2 regions of the Lysinibacillus sp. FSL R5-0849 genome follow, and region 1 is predicted to be linked to the other one. Evidence: predicted binding sites of a transcription regulator. Region 1 holds the regulator's gene; the other holds the start of a gene.

The links. The regulator LexA, encoded in region 1, represses DNA repair genes until DNA is damaged. The targets are predictions, from matches to a motif close to CGAACATATGTTCG.
Region 2: the regulator LexA is predicted to act here: its motif matches at 2,167-2,180, upstream of parE (DNA topoisomerase IV subunit B).

Annotation. Positions count from the first base shown of each region.
Region 1 is NZ_CP152004.1:1,210,092-1,217,942, forward strand. Features, by position in the region: gene MKY80_RS05655 (DUF2339 domain-containing protein) at 1-892, shown strand, start outside; gene MKY80_RS05660 (A24 family peptidase) at 1,153-1,905, shown strand; gene MKY80_RS05665 (gamma-glutamyl-gamma-aminobutyrate hydrolase family protein) at 1,940-2,662, shown strand; gene lexA (transcriptional repressor LexA) at 2,768-3,385, opposite strand; gene MKY80_RS05675 (LysM peptidoglycan-binding domain-containing protein) at 3,504-3,866, shown strand; gene MKY80_RS05680 (recombinase family protein) at 3,863-4,528, shown strand; gene def (peptide deformylase) at 4,548-5,126, opposite strand; gene MKY80_RS05690 (GNAT family protein) at 5,251-5,778, opposite strand; gene MKY80_RS05695 (DUF896 domain-containing protein) at 5,968-6,201, shown strand; gene tkt (transketolase) at 6,327-7,851, shown strand, end outside.
Region 2 is NZ_CP152004.1:2,473,177-2,481,027, reverse strand. Features, by position in the region: gene MKY80_RS12085 (spore germination protein) at 1-604, opposite strand, end outside; gene MKY80_RS12080 (HesB/YadR/YfhF family protein) at 752-1,042, opposite strand; gene plsY (glycerol-3-phosphate 1-O-acyltransferase PlsY) at 1,062-1,664, opposite strand; gene parE (DNA topoisomerase IV subunit B) at 2,201-4,177, shown strand; gene parC (DNA topoisomerase IV subunit A) at 4,174-6,612, shown strand; TPP riboswitch at 6,736-6,846, shown strand; gene MKY80_RS12060 (ABC transporter substrate-binding protein) at 7,002-7,851, shown strand, end outside.

The sequences.
Region 1 (7,851 bases):
CAGTATGATGAAGGTAGTCACATCATTTTTCCTTGTGATTACATTATTGCTAAACTTCATTTTCCATGAACCGACACCATTTATTAGCTTTGAGCATTTAAGTCTGTTCATGCCAATTATTTATCTAGTAGTCATTTACTTGTATGCTAGACGCCCAAAAGAAACGTTATCACCTTTTGAGAAAGTCATGAAGGATTTATATGCCATAGATATTTTAGCAGTAATAGCCACAGGCTACTTCTTAGCATATATGAGCAAACTAGATTCAGCCTATTTCGCGGCAACAAATGGTATTCAGTATTTGATGTGTATTGCACTAGCTGCTTTGTTTGCAGGATCTCTGCTCGTGTCAGAGAAATTCAAAGGGCGTGCTTTAACACCTGTCCTTGGAGCATTCTTTATAGTATTATCTTTGATGATCAGCACAAAGCCTTCTATGATGGATAGCTTAAATATGATGACCAGATTAGTTTATATAGCAGTAATTATGGCGATTATTGTAGACGTTCTAGTAAAGGGCCGTATTTATCGGCTGTATGAAGAGCGAATGGGGAAATATGTAGACACTATTGTTAGCTCAGGTGTCGTACTCACAATGATCTCAATATGGGGGCTTGTTCATCAATTTACGTATAGTCATCTACTTGATTGGAAGCTAAGTATAGCTCTTACAACGATTACATTATTCCTCACAGCGAGCATTTCGCTATGGCTTAGTTCCACACAACATTTAAAAACGCTTCGTACTACAGGTTTTGTTATTTTAGTCATTGCGTTTATCAAGCTTATTTTCTTTGACTTATCAGCCCTTGATTTATTAATTAGAGCTGTTCTATTTATAACAATTGGTGGCATTGGCATGCTGTTGTCTGGTAGGTTGCTGAGGAAATAAATTGAAGAGATTCCAATAATTTTTGGAATCTCTTTTATATTGTGCTAAACTGATACTACTCTTACTCTACTCCCTCTTTCTTCGTACCTTATGACTTCAAACCTTTTATGAAATATTCTTCAAATACATCACTCATTTTCAATGTCCATTGTTTTGAATAACATTCGATACGTGGATTGCTGAGCAAGACTACAATAATTATATGAATAGGCGCATCATACTTATTGTATGGGCGCCTATTGGTTTAGGAGGACATAAATTTGGAAATGGCTTATACAATTATCATTTTTTTAGTTGGTCTAGTCTTTGGCTCTTTTTATAATGTAGTTGGCTTACGTGTGCCGCGGAAGGAGTCTCTTGTATATCCTTCCTCCCATTGTACGAGCTGTCAGAGACAATTGACGGCTCTTGATTTAGTGCCAGTATTGTCTTATCTGTTTTTAAGAGGAACATGTAGAGGCTGTGGCTTTAAAATTTCTTGGCTATATCCAGTGATAGAATTGTTAACTGGGGGATTATTCGCCTTTGCTTATTTGGAGCTAAACTGGAGTTTAGAATTTATAGTAGCTTTATCGTTCATCTCATTGTTAGTCATTATAGTTGTTTCAGATTTTATCTATCTGTTAATTCCAGATAAGATTCTTTTATTCTTTTTGCCTTTTTTGGTCATAGGACGTGTACTGTCACCCTTAACACCTTGGTGGGACAGCCTAGTGGGTGCACTCGTTGGTTTTGGCATATTATACAGTATTGCGGTCTTATCGAAAGGTGGAATGGGAGGGGGCGATATTAAATTCTTCTTTTTAATTGGTCTCGTTCTCGGTACTATTCATACGTTGTTGACTTTATTTATTGCCGCTATCATAGGTATGATAATCGGAATAGTTGTCTTATTAAAGCATAAACAAGGAAGACAAACACATATTCCCTTTGGTCCATCTATTGCATTAGCCGCTACTATTGTTTATTTCTACGGAGATTCGTTCATCAATTGGTATTTAGGTTATTGGTAAGTGTTTAATCTTCAATGTTGTGGAGGGGAATCAAGTGAAGCCGATTATTGGAATTACAGCTTTTGTAGAAGATGATTTATCAGCTCATTTAAATGCTGCTTACAGCAAAAGTATTATTAAGGCGGGTGGTATCCCCCTTATTATTCCGTTAGGTGTGGAGGAAGATGCTGCTCAAATTTTAGCCCTTACGGATGGCTTAATGCTATCGGGAGGCTATGATGTACATCCTTTTCTATTTGGAGCGGAGCCTTCACCAAAGCTAGGTAAAATTCATCCAGCTAGAGATGCCGTGGAATTAGCATTAATTGAGGCTGCATTTGTACGTAAAATGCCTATTTTTGGCATTTGTCGGGGTATCCAAATATTAAATGTTGCATTAGGTGGGACGTTATATCAGGACATTGATAGTGACCATTATAGTACGAAGCTAATCAAACATATGCAACAAGCTGGTAGGTCAGTAGCAACGCATTATGTACAAATTATTGCGGAGAATTTATTAGCGACTATTCTGGAACAAGAGAAAATTGCCGTCAATTCTTTTCATCATCAGTCAGTGAATGTACTAGCGGAGAATTTAAAAGTTGCAGCGAAATCAAGTGATGGCATTATTGAAGCAGTGGTGCATGAAGAATTACCATTCTGTTTGGCTGTCCAATGGCACCCAGAGGAATTAGCTGTAGCGGGAGATCAGCATGCACAAAAGTTATTTGCAGCATTTGTTGAAGCGAGCTTGAAATTTAAAAAAGAAGCATAGAGAGGTCATTGTAAAAAGAATCCAATAGTTAATGGATTCTTTTTTTTGCGTAAAAAAGAGGATATATGCTCAGTGAAGGAACACAATCCTCAAACCCTCATTTAATTAATGTACACGGCGGTAAAGACCAACAACTTGTCCCAAAATTGATACTTGATCGACGATAATCGGTTCCATTGATGAATTTTCAGGCTGTAAACGGAAATGGTTTTTTTCCTTAAAGAAGCGTTTTACAGTAGCTTCATCCTCAGCTGTCATGGCTACAACAATGTCTCCGTTAATGGCCGTTGACTTTTGCTTTACGATCACTAAGTCACCATCTAAAATTCCTGCTTCAATCATCGATTCACCCATAATTTCTAACATGAATAACTGATCCTCACTCGTGCCATATGTATCTGGCAGTGGGAAATACTCTTCAATATTTTCGATAGCTGTAATAGGAGAACCTGCTGTAACCTTCCCTACAAGTGGTACATGGATGACATGTTGCTTTTGGATGGATTCCTCAGGCTCAAGAATTTCAATAGCACGTGGCTTAGTTGGATCTCGACGAATAAAACCCTTTTGTTCTAATCGAGCCAAATGACCATGAACAGTTGAACTTGAAGCAAGTCCAACAGCTTCCCCGATTTCACGGACTGATGGCGGATACCCTTTAGCTCGTACCTCGTCTTTAATGAACGCTAAAATGTCCTCTTGTCTTTTCGATACTTTTTTCATGATTGCTCACCTCTTTTTTCTAATATCAATCTTCTTATTTGATAGTATAACAGAATGCGAACACGTATGCAAACATAGGTTCGAAAAGTGTTTGACAAAAACGTTTGTTCGCTTTATTATGAGAACATACATTCCGAACAAACATTCTAGAAATGAGGTTTTAATGATGACATGGCTAAAGAAAAATACACATATCACTATATTATTAGGTGCTTGTTTACTCTTCGCAAGTTACCTTTACATCACTGATCCGGGGGATGTTAATTACGCTGAAATTCAAATCGAACATGGGGATAGCTTGTGGTCGTTAGCAGAACAATACCGTGGTAAAATGAGTAAAGAAGATTGGATTAAGCTTGTCAAATCAGAAAATGAGTTAGCAGACATTAAAATCGTGGCAGGTAAATCTCTAGTCATTCCAGTTTTGAGTGATCAAGCCAGTCCCATCAAAACTATTGAAATTGCGAGAAACGAACAATGAAAAATAATCAAATGACGGCTGTTGTCTATTGCCGAGTAAGTACTGAAAAAGAAACGCAAAGCTCCTCATTAGAGCGCCAACAAGAAGAATTAGTGCACTATGCTAAAGAACAAGGCTATGAAGTAAAGGGTGTTTTTAAAGATAAGCATAGCGGTTATGATGTTGAACGCGAAGGCTTACTTGAAATGCTTGATTTTATAAAAGAGAAGGAAATAAAAGCTCTTTTTGTACAAGATGAAACTCGTTTAGGTCGTGGAAATGCAAGAATGGCAGTATTGCATTTATTACAAAAATCAGCAACAGATGTTTATTCGATGCGTGATGCAGGACCAGTCCAATTAAACGAAATGGATACGATGCTACTAGAGATTTTAGCAATTGTAGAGGAATATCAACGTAGAATACATAATGCAAAAATCCGCAGAGGTATGCGACGTGCTGTTGAAAATGGCTATCGCCCTGAAAATAACCTATCCAATCGTGGCAATCCACATGGTCAGGAACGGAAAGAACTCCCTGTTGATGAAATTGTGAAGCTACGGAATCGTGGTTTTACCTTTGAGGAAATTTCCATTACGCTTAGAGGACTAGGCTTTGAGGTAAGTAAGGCAACCGTACATCGCCGATTCCAAGAGCATCAAGAAAGATTAGCAGGCAAATAATATAGCCCGCTAATTTTTTTTAATATAAGCTTTCAATAATAACATTTTTGGGTAGCTGAAAAGGGTTATCTTTATTAATTCGATCATAAAACATAATGCCGTTTAAATGATCGATTTCATGTTGTACAACGATAGATTCATAGCCTTTTAAAGACATAATAAATTCCTGTCCATCAATATTATAGGCTTTTACTTTAATTCGTTCATATCTTGGTACAAAACCGTGAACAGGTCGATTAACAGACAGACACCCTTCACCCTCAGGCAAATAGATCATATTGAAAGAATGGCTCATTACTTTTGGGTTAATGAACATCATTTCATGTTTTTGGTCGTGATTCTCAAAAAGTACAGCAAACATTCTCTTATCTACGCCAATTTGATTGGCAGAGAGGCCACTACCAGGACGGAGTTTATACTTTTTTATTAAAATCGGGTCTTGGCTGTTTTTTAAATATTGAAGCATAGAAAATAATATATGTCGGTCCTCTAAGGGAACTGGTATGGCAACGTCTTGCGTTTGTTTTCGTAATAGGTCTGAGTGTTCTTTTACAAAATCTTTCATAGTAATCATGTAATCAGGATGAAATTTTGCCATCGAAACATACCTCCTCAATAGGACTTCTTCAGAAGTTCATCAAGCTAAATTGTATGGTCGGATCATAGATGCAGTGCCCAACAACGTTTATAGGCGCGCATTTTCACAAGCGTTTAACGTTCTTCTAATCTTCTAATAAAATATTCCAATCTTCATGTAAAACTGCGTAATAGTATTCGTCCCACCATTCATTCCCATATGGTATACACTTTTTAAAATATCCTTCACGCCTCATTCCGATCTTTTCCATAACTTTATAGGAAGCGATATTTTCGGGCTGACACGTTGCAATAATTCTATGAAGTTTCTTTTCATTAAATCCATAGTCTAATACAGCACGAGCAGCTTCAGAAGCAAAGCCTTGATTTTGATAAGCTGGATTTAGTACCCAACCGATTTCATAAGTATGATCGCCGAAACAAGGATGGAAAACGATATGACCAATCACTTGCTCGCAATTATTTGAAACAATAGCAAAATGTTTTGCTTTGTCGTTACTATTTTCTGCAATAAATTTCTTTGCCTGTTCTTCATTGAAAACACCTTCAGGCATATAGTGCATCACTTTTTCATCTGAAGTATAGCTATAAACAGCTTCCCAGTCCTGCTCTTGAAATGTTCGAATGAGTAATCGCTTAGTTGTCACGTTCACATGTATATCCTCCAATAGATAGTTAAATTTTTCCTTCCATATAATATTTATACACTTCAAACATCTGGAAGTCATGTGTTTTTTATTTCAACAGCTTGAATAGGGGTTGGTATAACTGCATTTAATGGGAAACCGTGCTATACTTTGCATACTGAGTTCAATAAGGTAGGTACTGAAAGGTGTGTAACGATGTTATCAAAAGAAAAAATTAACCGTATAAATGAACTTTCTGCTAAAGCGAAAAGCGGTCAACTAACGGATGAAGAGGCAAAGGAGCGAACAGCGCTTCGTAAGGAATACTTAGATACATTTAGAGCAACAATGCGTGATACGATTGAAAACGTAAAAGTGGTTGATGCAGAAGGAAATGATGTCACGCCTGAGAAGGTAAGACAAGCGAAAAAAAATAAATTTCTAAATTAATGTGACACAATTCAATAAAGTATGTATGAAAATACAAATAGTATTACAAAAGCATTGTTTTCTAAAGCAATGTTGACTAAACTGTAGAAGAACAATTATAGGACGAGAAAGGATGTCACAATATAATGACTCAACATGCGGATTTATTAGCAATTAATGCTATCCGAACTTTGTCAATCGATGCTATTGAAAAAGCAAATTCTGGTCACCCAGGTTTACCAATGGGGGCAGCGCCAATGGCTTATACGCTTTGGACAAAACAATTACGCCATAATCCAGCGAACCCAAAATGGTATAATCGCGATCGTTTTGTATTATCAGCTGGTCATGGTTCCATGCTTCTATACAGCCTACTTCATCTAGGCGGCTATGGTTTACCAATGGAGGAAATTCAGAGCTTCCGCCAATGGGATTCATTAACACCAGGACATCCTGAATATGGTCATACAGTAGGTGTGGAAGCGACAACTGGTCCTCTAGGACAAGGTATTGCCATGACTGTAGGTATGGCAATGGCTGAGCGTCATTTAGCAGCTACTTACAATAAACCAGGTCATGACATCGTTGACCACTATACATTTGCATTATGTGGTGATGGTGACTTAATGGAAGGCGTTGCAGCAGAGGCTATTTCATTAGCTGGTCACTTAAAACTTGAAAAATTAATCGTGCTTTACGATTCTAATGATATTTCTTTAGATGGTGACTTAGAAAAGTCATTCTCAGAAAACGTACAAAAACGTTTTGAATCTTATGGTTGGAATTATTTAAAAGTTGCAGATGGCACAGATGTTGATGCGATTAATGCAACTATTGAAGAAGCTAAAAAATCAACTGGCAAACCAACATTGATTGAAGTGAAAACAGTGATTGGTTTCGGTTCTCCAAATAAATCGGGTAAAGCAGATTCTCATGGTGCTCCACTTGGTACAGATGAAGTGGTATTAACAAAAGCTGCTTATGAGTGGGCACACGAGCCTTTCCAAATCCCTGCTGAAGTATATGATACGTTTAATGCTGCAGCTGAAGTGCAAGGAGCACAGTCTGAAGAAGCTTGGAATGCGAAATTTACTGCTTATAAACAAGAATTCCCAGAGTTAGCAGCTCAATTTGAACATGCTATGAATGGTGAATTACCAGCAGACTTCGCTTCTGAATTACCAGTGTATGAAGCTGGTAAATCTGTAGCAACACGTTCTTCTTCTGGTGATGCGATTAATGCTATCGCTAAGAAAACACCATCATTCTTTGGTGGCTCTGCTGACCTTGCAGGCTCTAATAAAACAACGATGAAGGGTGCAGGCGATTTTTCTGCAGACGATTATGCTGGTCGCAACATCTGGTTTGGTGTTCGTGAATTTGCAATGGGCGCTGCTTTAAACGGTATGGCACTTCACGGTGGTTTAAATGTATTTGGTGGTACATTCTTCGTGTTCTCAGATTATGTTCGTCCGGCAGTTCGCCTTTCAGCATTAATGGGTCTTCCTGTAACGTATGTATTTACACATGACTCGATTGCTGTAGGAGAAGATGGTCCAACACATGAACCAATCGAACACCTTGCATCATTACGTGCAATGCCTAATTTATCTGTTGTTCGTCCTGCGGATGCCAATGAATCAGCTGTTGCATGGGAGCTTGCCGTTGCAT
Region 2 (7,851 bases), 1.3 Mb from region 1:
ACATCACGGCGACATCTGTTTGTGTCACTTCACCGATGACTCGAGACTTAATCCAAAGATTTGGACTTTTTATTTTTCGTCGAATGAGCGCGGTATTCGTACGCAAAGTTTCAGTAAAGGACTCTCGAGGTCCTCTAATAACGGATTCGGTTGAGGGCTCTGTGACAGCTCTATCCTTTGCACTTTTCGTACTTGTTACAATGCCTTCAGCAAAGCCGTCTAATAAAATGACGGTTTCACCATTAAGGATGGCATAATACAATGATGTGAAATTTTCGATATTCATCACATCACCAACAGTTAAATAGGAACTTCGCACATATTGATTAATGGTAGTAATTTCAATTTCTTGTTCTTCCTCAATATTCGCCATTAATTTATCAATCACTGAATCCGAAATCATCGTTTTATCGGATAAGCCATCAATGGAAATAATGGCCAGTCGATGGGGTTCAGCTTCACCAATGGTAATTTCTCGTATAATGATGTCATTGCTATGACCGAGAGTGTTTTGAATGACTTTTATATTTTTGGCAAGGGAAGTATTTAATAAATCGTCCGTTGTAAGGGATGGGGAGGGATCGATCTTGTTTGATATGGACATGGGTTTTCCTCCTCAAATGGATGTTCACTATATATAGAATGGACAACTTTGTGCGGAGATAAACGAAAAAAGGAATGAAATTCTAGCTACTATTTTTCAAATAAAAAAACAGTATTTCCTTTCAGAGACTGAAAGGAAAATACTGCTTTATGTACGATACTCGTATTGTAATTCATCTAAACTAGCATCCACGTCCACATGTAGATTGTGATCGTTAAAGAACCATAAATCTTTTTCATCGATGTAATAGGTTACGCCATCAATGACTGCTTCTGCTCCAATGCCGATGGGCTCTTCTCGCGTCATGCCTAGTGAAAAGCCTTCGTGAAAAGGACTTGAGCCACCATAGCGTGCATAAAAGCGAATAGTATCGCCAGGTTCTACTTCCATCTCTTGTTTGAACCATTGTAGGGCTTCATCTGTCAGTGCAATTTTCATAGCGAATGCTCCTCTCTTCTTACAGCCATTTTACCTTTGGCTCGGTGCCATTTTTAATACGTACAATATTGGCACGATGACGATAAATAATAAAGGTAAATAAAAAGGCTACCAAGATGCTTAATGCAAAGTCACCTGTAACAAAATAATAAACGATTGAATAGATAAGTGCTACTAAAGCGGCTATCATAGATGTTAAGCTGACGATTTTTGTGATTTTCAATGTCACAAGAAAGGCAATTAGGAGCAAGACAAACAATGGCCATGAATAGCCTAATAAAACACCTGCTGATGTGGCAACGGCTTTTCCACCACGGAAATTGGCGAAGATTGGAAACATATGACCAATCACTGCAACAAGACCTAGGATTAAGGAATGGATAGAACTGTCTGAGAATATTGGAAGTGCAGCTAGTAAGACAGCGGCAGTCCCTTTTAGAACATCCATCACAGTCACAACAATACCAGCTTTTTTTCCTAATGTTCGGAACGTATTGGTTGCTCCAAGATTACCGCTTCCATGTTCTCGGATATCGGTATTATAAAAAATTTTACCTATCCATAGCCCTGAAGGTATAGAGCCGATTAGATAAGCACATAAAATAATAAGTCCATTGATCATAGTTGGACTCCTTTCATTCATAGTCCATCACTTGGTACTAATAGTTTGTAACAAGTATTTTACACTTTTTCTTGCTAATCTACAATGTTATGAAGGAGATTTCGTAAGGAGTCTTGAATTCAATACAAAAGAAACTAAAGTAAGTTAGAGATAGGCTTTTAGGCATGATTGATGAAAGAACGAAAAAATTCTTTATCAAAATATAGGCAAAAAGGCAATTTTGTCATTCGTTCATTCCTTTGGTAGAATAGAAGTCTAACTTTATTCATTTACATGACATTGACGCATCAACTATATTGCAACTAAATAAGCTACGATGCGTCAGGTGTTTACGGATACTAGTGGTAGTCTGTCTTGCTTAAATTCCAATTTTAAGCAACTGTTGAAGATGTTTACTATTTAAAGTGTATATTAAAACTGTGAGCAATTTTTAAAAATTTAATGGGACCTGTCGCTAACTATTGACAGGAAATGCTATTATTATTAGGATGAGAACATAAATAGAACAAGTGTTTGTTTTTTGGAGGGGAATTTTTTTGACGAATAAACAGTCACCTAGCGTCTATAATGATGACGCTATACAAGTATTAGAAGGATTAGAAGCGGTGCGCAAACGACCAGGCATGTATATCGGTTCCACAGATGGCCGTGGACTTCATCACCTTGTGTATGAAATCGTTGATAATGCGGTGGATGAAGCATTGGCTGGCTTTGGATCTCATATTATTGTCAAGATTCACAAAGACCAGAGTATTAGCGTACGCGACTTTGGCCGTGGAATGCCAACTGGTATGCATAAGATGGGTAAACCTACTCCTGAAATTATTTTTACTGTCCTTCATGCAGGTGGTAAGTTTGGACAAGGCGGTTATAAAACGAGCGGCGGCTTGCACGGTGTAGGTTCTTCTGTCGTGAATGCGCTATCCACATTTTTAGAAGTAACCATCCATCGTGATGGTAAAAAATATCGCCAGCGCTTCGAGCATGGTGGACATCCAGTGACAACACTTGAAGAAATTGGTCAAACGAAGCAGACAGGTACGCTTGTTCATTTCCTACCTGATGAAACGATTTTCTCTGTTACAAAATATAATTATGATACGTTAGCAGAACGTTTAAGGGAGTCAGCTTTTTTATTAAAGGGCTTAAAAATTGAATTAATTGATGAGCGCGAGGAAGGTAAAAATGATATGTTCTTTTATGAGAACGGCATTGAAGCTTTCGTTGCTTATTTGAATGAAGAGAAAGATGTTCTTCATCCTGTGAAATATGTGGAAGGTATTCAAGATGATATTGAAGTAGAGTTCGCCTTCCAATATAACGATGGTTATTCTGAAACGATTTTGTCGTTTGTTAATAATGTACGGACACGAGATGGCGGTACCCATGAAACAGGTGCAAAAGCAGCTCTGACGCGTGTTTTTAATGAATACGCAAGAAAAATTGGTTTATTAAAGGATAAGGATAAAAACTTGGAAGGAACGGATATTCGAGAGGGCTTAGCAGCTATCGTATCTGTCCGTATTCCTGAGCACTTATTACAATTTGAAGGACAAACAAAGGGCAAGCTTGGTACAAGTGAGGCCCGTTCAGCAGTAGATAGTGTGGTGTCTGAGCAAATTTTGTATGTGCTAGAGGAAAATGCTGAATTGTCGGCATCTCTTGTGCGTAAAGCGATTCGTGCGCAGCAAGTACGTGAAGCGGCTCGTAAAGCTCGTGAGGATGCGCGAAATGGTAAGAAAAACAAAAAGGGTAGTACGATTCTGTCAGGGAAATTAACGCCTGCACAGTCACGTAATGCGGCGAGAAATGAATTATATTTAGTCGAAGGTGATTCAGCGGGTGGTTCTGCAAAACAAGGTCGCGATCGTACATTCCAGGCAATATTACCACTGCGCGGGAAAGTTATTAACACGGAAAAAGCCAAGCTTCAGGATATTATGAAAAACGAAGAAATTTCAACGATTATTCATGCGATTGGTGCAGGTGTTGGAACAGATTTTGCTGTTGAGGATTCAGCCTACAATAAAGTAGTCATTATGACCGATGCTGATACAGATGGCGCTCATATTCAAGTATTGCTATTAACGTTCTTCTACCGTTATATGCGTCCGCTCATCGAGGCTGGTAAAGTCTTTATTGCATTACCGCCACTTTATAAAGTTTCTAAAGGGACTGGCAAAAAAGAAGTGATTGAATATGCTTGGACAGAAAATGATTTACAAAAGGCCATCAAACAAGTTGGAAAGGGTTACATATTACAGCGCTATAAAGGTCTTGGTGAGATGAATGCAGACCAGCTATGGGATACAACAATGAACCCTGACACACGTACATTAATTCGTGTCACAATCGAGGATGGTGCACGTGCAGAGAGACGTGTCACGACGTTAATGGGCGATAAGGTAGAGCCACGTCGTAAATGGATCGAAGCCAATGTAGACTTCGGTATGGAGGATGATGCTAACATTTTAGAAAATGAATTCATCCAACAAGAGGAGGGCCAAGCATGAGTAGCACAGAAAAGTTTCAAGATTTACCTTTAGAAGAAGTAATGGGTGACCGTTTTGGTCGCTATAGTAAATATATTATTCAAGACCGCGCGTTGCCAGATGCACGTGACGGTCTTAAACCTGTACAGCGTCGAATTTTATATGCGATGTTTACAGAAGGTAATACACACGAAAAACCTTTCCGTAAATCGGCTAAAACAGTCGGTAATGTAATCGGTAATTACCATCCACACGGAGATAGCTCTGTCTATGAGGCAATGGTACGTATGAGTCAGGATTGGAAAGCTCGTCATATGCTCATTGAAATGCATGGGAATAACGGTTCAGTTGATGGAGATCCGCCAGCTGCCATGCGTTATACTGAGGCAAGACTATCTGCGATTGCGGGTGAAATGTTACGAGATATCGGGAAGAAAACGGTTGAATTCGTACCAAACTTCGATGATCAGGATATGGAGCCAACTGTTTTACCAGCACGTTTCCCTAATTTACTAGTAAACGGCTCTACAGGGATATCTGCGGGTTATGCAACTGATATTCCACCTCATGCACTAGATGAAGTGCTAGATGCTGTATTGATGCGCTTAGACAAGCCTACTGCAACAGTGGATGAATTGATGACGGTACTCAAAGGTCCAGATTTCCCAACAGGCGGTATTATTCAAGGTGTGGACGGCATTAAAAAGGCATATGAAACAGGGCGTGGTAAAATTATTGTCCGTGCGCAGGCTGTGGTGGAACCTATTAAGGGTGGCAAAGAGCAAATCGTTGTTACCGAATTACCATACGACGTGAATAAAGCGAATCTTGTAAAAAAAATTGATGAGCAGCGTGTAGATAAACGCCTTGAAGGGATTGCTGAAATTCGTGATGAATCTGACCGTACAGGGTTACGTGTCGTAATCGAGCTGAAAAAGGATGTTCCTGGACAAGGGATTTTACAGTACTTATTTAAAACAACAGATTTACAAGTAGCTTACAATTTTAATATGATTGCGATTCATAATCGTCGCCCAACGATGATGACATTGCCATTATTATTGGACGCCTATATTACTCACCAAAAAGAAGTGGTCACAAATCGTTCTATATATGATTTACAAAAGGCAAAGGATCGTTCCCATATCGTAGATGGCTTAATTAAAGCATTGTCTATTTTAGATGAAGTCATTGCGACAATTCGTTCTTCAAATGATAAGAAGGATGCCAAGCTCAATTTACAAGCAAAGTTCGATTTTACCGAGGTACAAGCAGAGGCGATTGTGAGCCTGCAATTATATCGTTTAACGAATACCGATATTACAGAGCTCCGCCAAGAACAGGATGATTTAAATAAATTGATTGCCAAGCTAGAAGGAATTTTACAAAGCGAGGCCAAGCTTGTACGTGTCATTAAACAGGAATTACTAGATATTAAAAAACGCTTCACAGAGCCGCGTCGCTCGAGAATTGAACAAGAAATAGAAGAAATTAAAATTACATTAGATGTCCTTGTTCCAAGCGAAGAGGTTGTGGTGACTGTCACGAAAGATGGCTATATTAAACGTACTTCTACACGATCCCATGCCGCTTCCAATGGTCAAGATTTTGCGATGAAGGATTCCGATTACTTATTGTATGAAGCAAACTTAAATACGCAGCATCATCTATTGTTATTTACAAATAGAGGGAATTATATTTATCAGCCAGTTCACGAATTACCTGATATTCGTTGGAAGGACCTTGGTCAGCATATTTCTAGTATTGTGCCAACAAGTGAAGATGAATCAATTATTGCAGTCTATGGCTTTGAAACATTTGAACAACCAAATACGTATATTTTAACTGCTACGAAAGATGGACAAATTAAACGTTCACCGCTCGCAGATTATGCAGTGACGCGTTACTCGAAGCCGATTAAAACAATGAATGTTAAAGCGGGCGATGCAATGATTTATGCATCGTTTATGACGGATGATGTGGAATTGCTCTTAACAACTGATACGGCGTATGCTATTCGATTCCCTATTGAGGAATTACCAGTTACTGGTGTGAAAACAGGCGGCGTTAAAGGGATTACGTTAAAAGATGGAGAAGCTTTAGTAGGGGTCAATGTTCTACAGCCAGATGAAACACAATATGTCGTTATTGTGACGCAACGAGGGGCTGTCAAGAAAATGAATGTCGCAGAGGTAGAAGTAGCAGGTCGTGCCAAACGTGGTCTTAAAGTCCTGACAGAATTAAAAGCAAATCCTCACCGAATTGTCGCTGTGATTCAAGCGACAAACGATGAGCAGGTTGTGATTGAAACTGAAAAAGGCGTCCAAGAGTTTATTGATGTTCAAGCATTGACACGTGCTGATCGTCATTCTAATGGTTCATTTAAAGTGGATATTGCAACAGATGGAGCCATTTCCCATGTCTTAACGGCCAAAAAAGAACAAAAACCAAGCTAAAATCATGCCCAGTCTCTATATTGTAGAGCTGGGCTATTTGTTGGAGTGGAACAACTATCCAAAAATAGCATCTTGTCATTTTAGATCAACTATGGGTATAATAATCATCGAAAAGTTCATAGCGAAAGAATGTAGGGGGGCTAGTTATGGCTAGCTGAGATTGTGTCCGATAGACACTGACCCTTTGAACCTGATTTGGCTCGTACCAGCGTAGGGAACATCTATTCAAAAAAGCAAAAGTTTTGGAGATTGATTGCAATACGTCTGGGAGGAATCCTAGGCGTTTTTTTGTTTTTCAATCAATATCTTACCAACCGTATATTACGCTTTCTTCTGGTGACAACATTCATTCTTGAACGCTTTCATATTACAAACTGGGAGGACCTAGCATGAAAAAATGGTTATTTATTTTAATAGCGGCACTAATGACGTTAGTAGGCTGTAGCGACAAGGAGGACAAGCAAGCTGCTGATACAAAGAAAAAGGTGTCAGTGGTTCTCGATTGGACACCGAATACGAATCATACAGGATTGTATGTTGCGAAAAAGCTTGGTTATTTTGAAGAACAGGGCTTAGATGTTGATATTATTATGCCAGGAGAGGCAGGAGCCGATCAGCTCGTAGCTTCCGGTAAGGCAGAATTTGGCGTGAGCTATCAGGAGGGCATTACACAGGCTCGTGTTCAGGATGTGCCACTTGTCTCAATAGCAGCCATCATCCAGCATAATACATCTGGATTTGCTTCTGTAGAATCAAAGGGTATTACATCTCCAAAGGACTTTGAAGGAAAAACGTATGGTGGCTGGGGGGCGCCACTCGAACAAGCAGTATTACAATCATTAATGCAAAAAGAAAACGCTGATATTAATAAATTAGATATTGTCAATGCAGGAGATTTAGATTTCTTCACAATGATGAAAAAAGACATCGACTTTGCTTGGATTTATTATGCTTGGACAGGAATTGAGGCAGAGCTTCGTGGGGAAAAGATTAATATGCTGTATTTAACGGACTACAGTGATCAGTTAGATTACTATACACCTGTTTTAGCAACTAATGAAAAAATGCTTCAAAACAATCCAGACATCGTCAAAGCTTTTGTTGCGGCTGCATCGAAGGGCTATGAATATGCAATCGAGCATCCGAATGAAGCTGCCGATATTTTACTAGAAGAAGCCCCAGACTTAGATAAGGAATTAGTGCATAAAAGCCAAGAGTGGTTGGCTGATAAGTATCAGG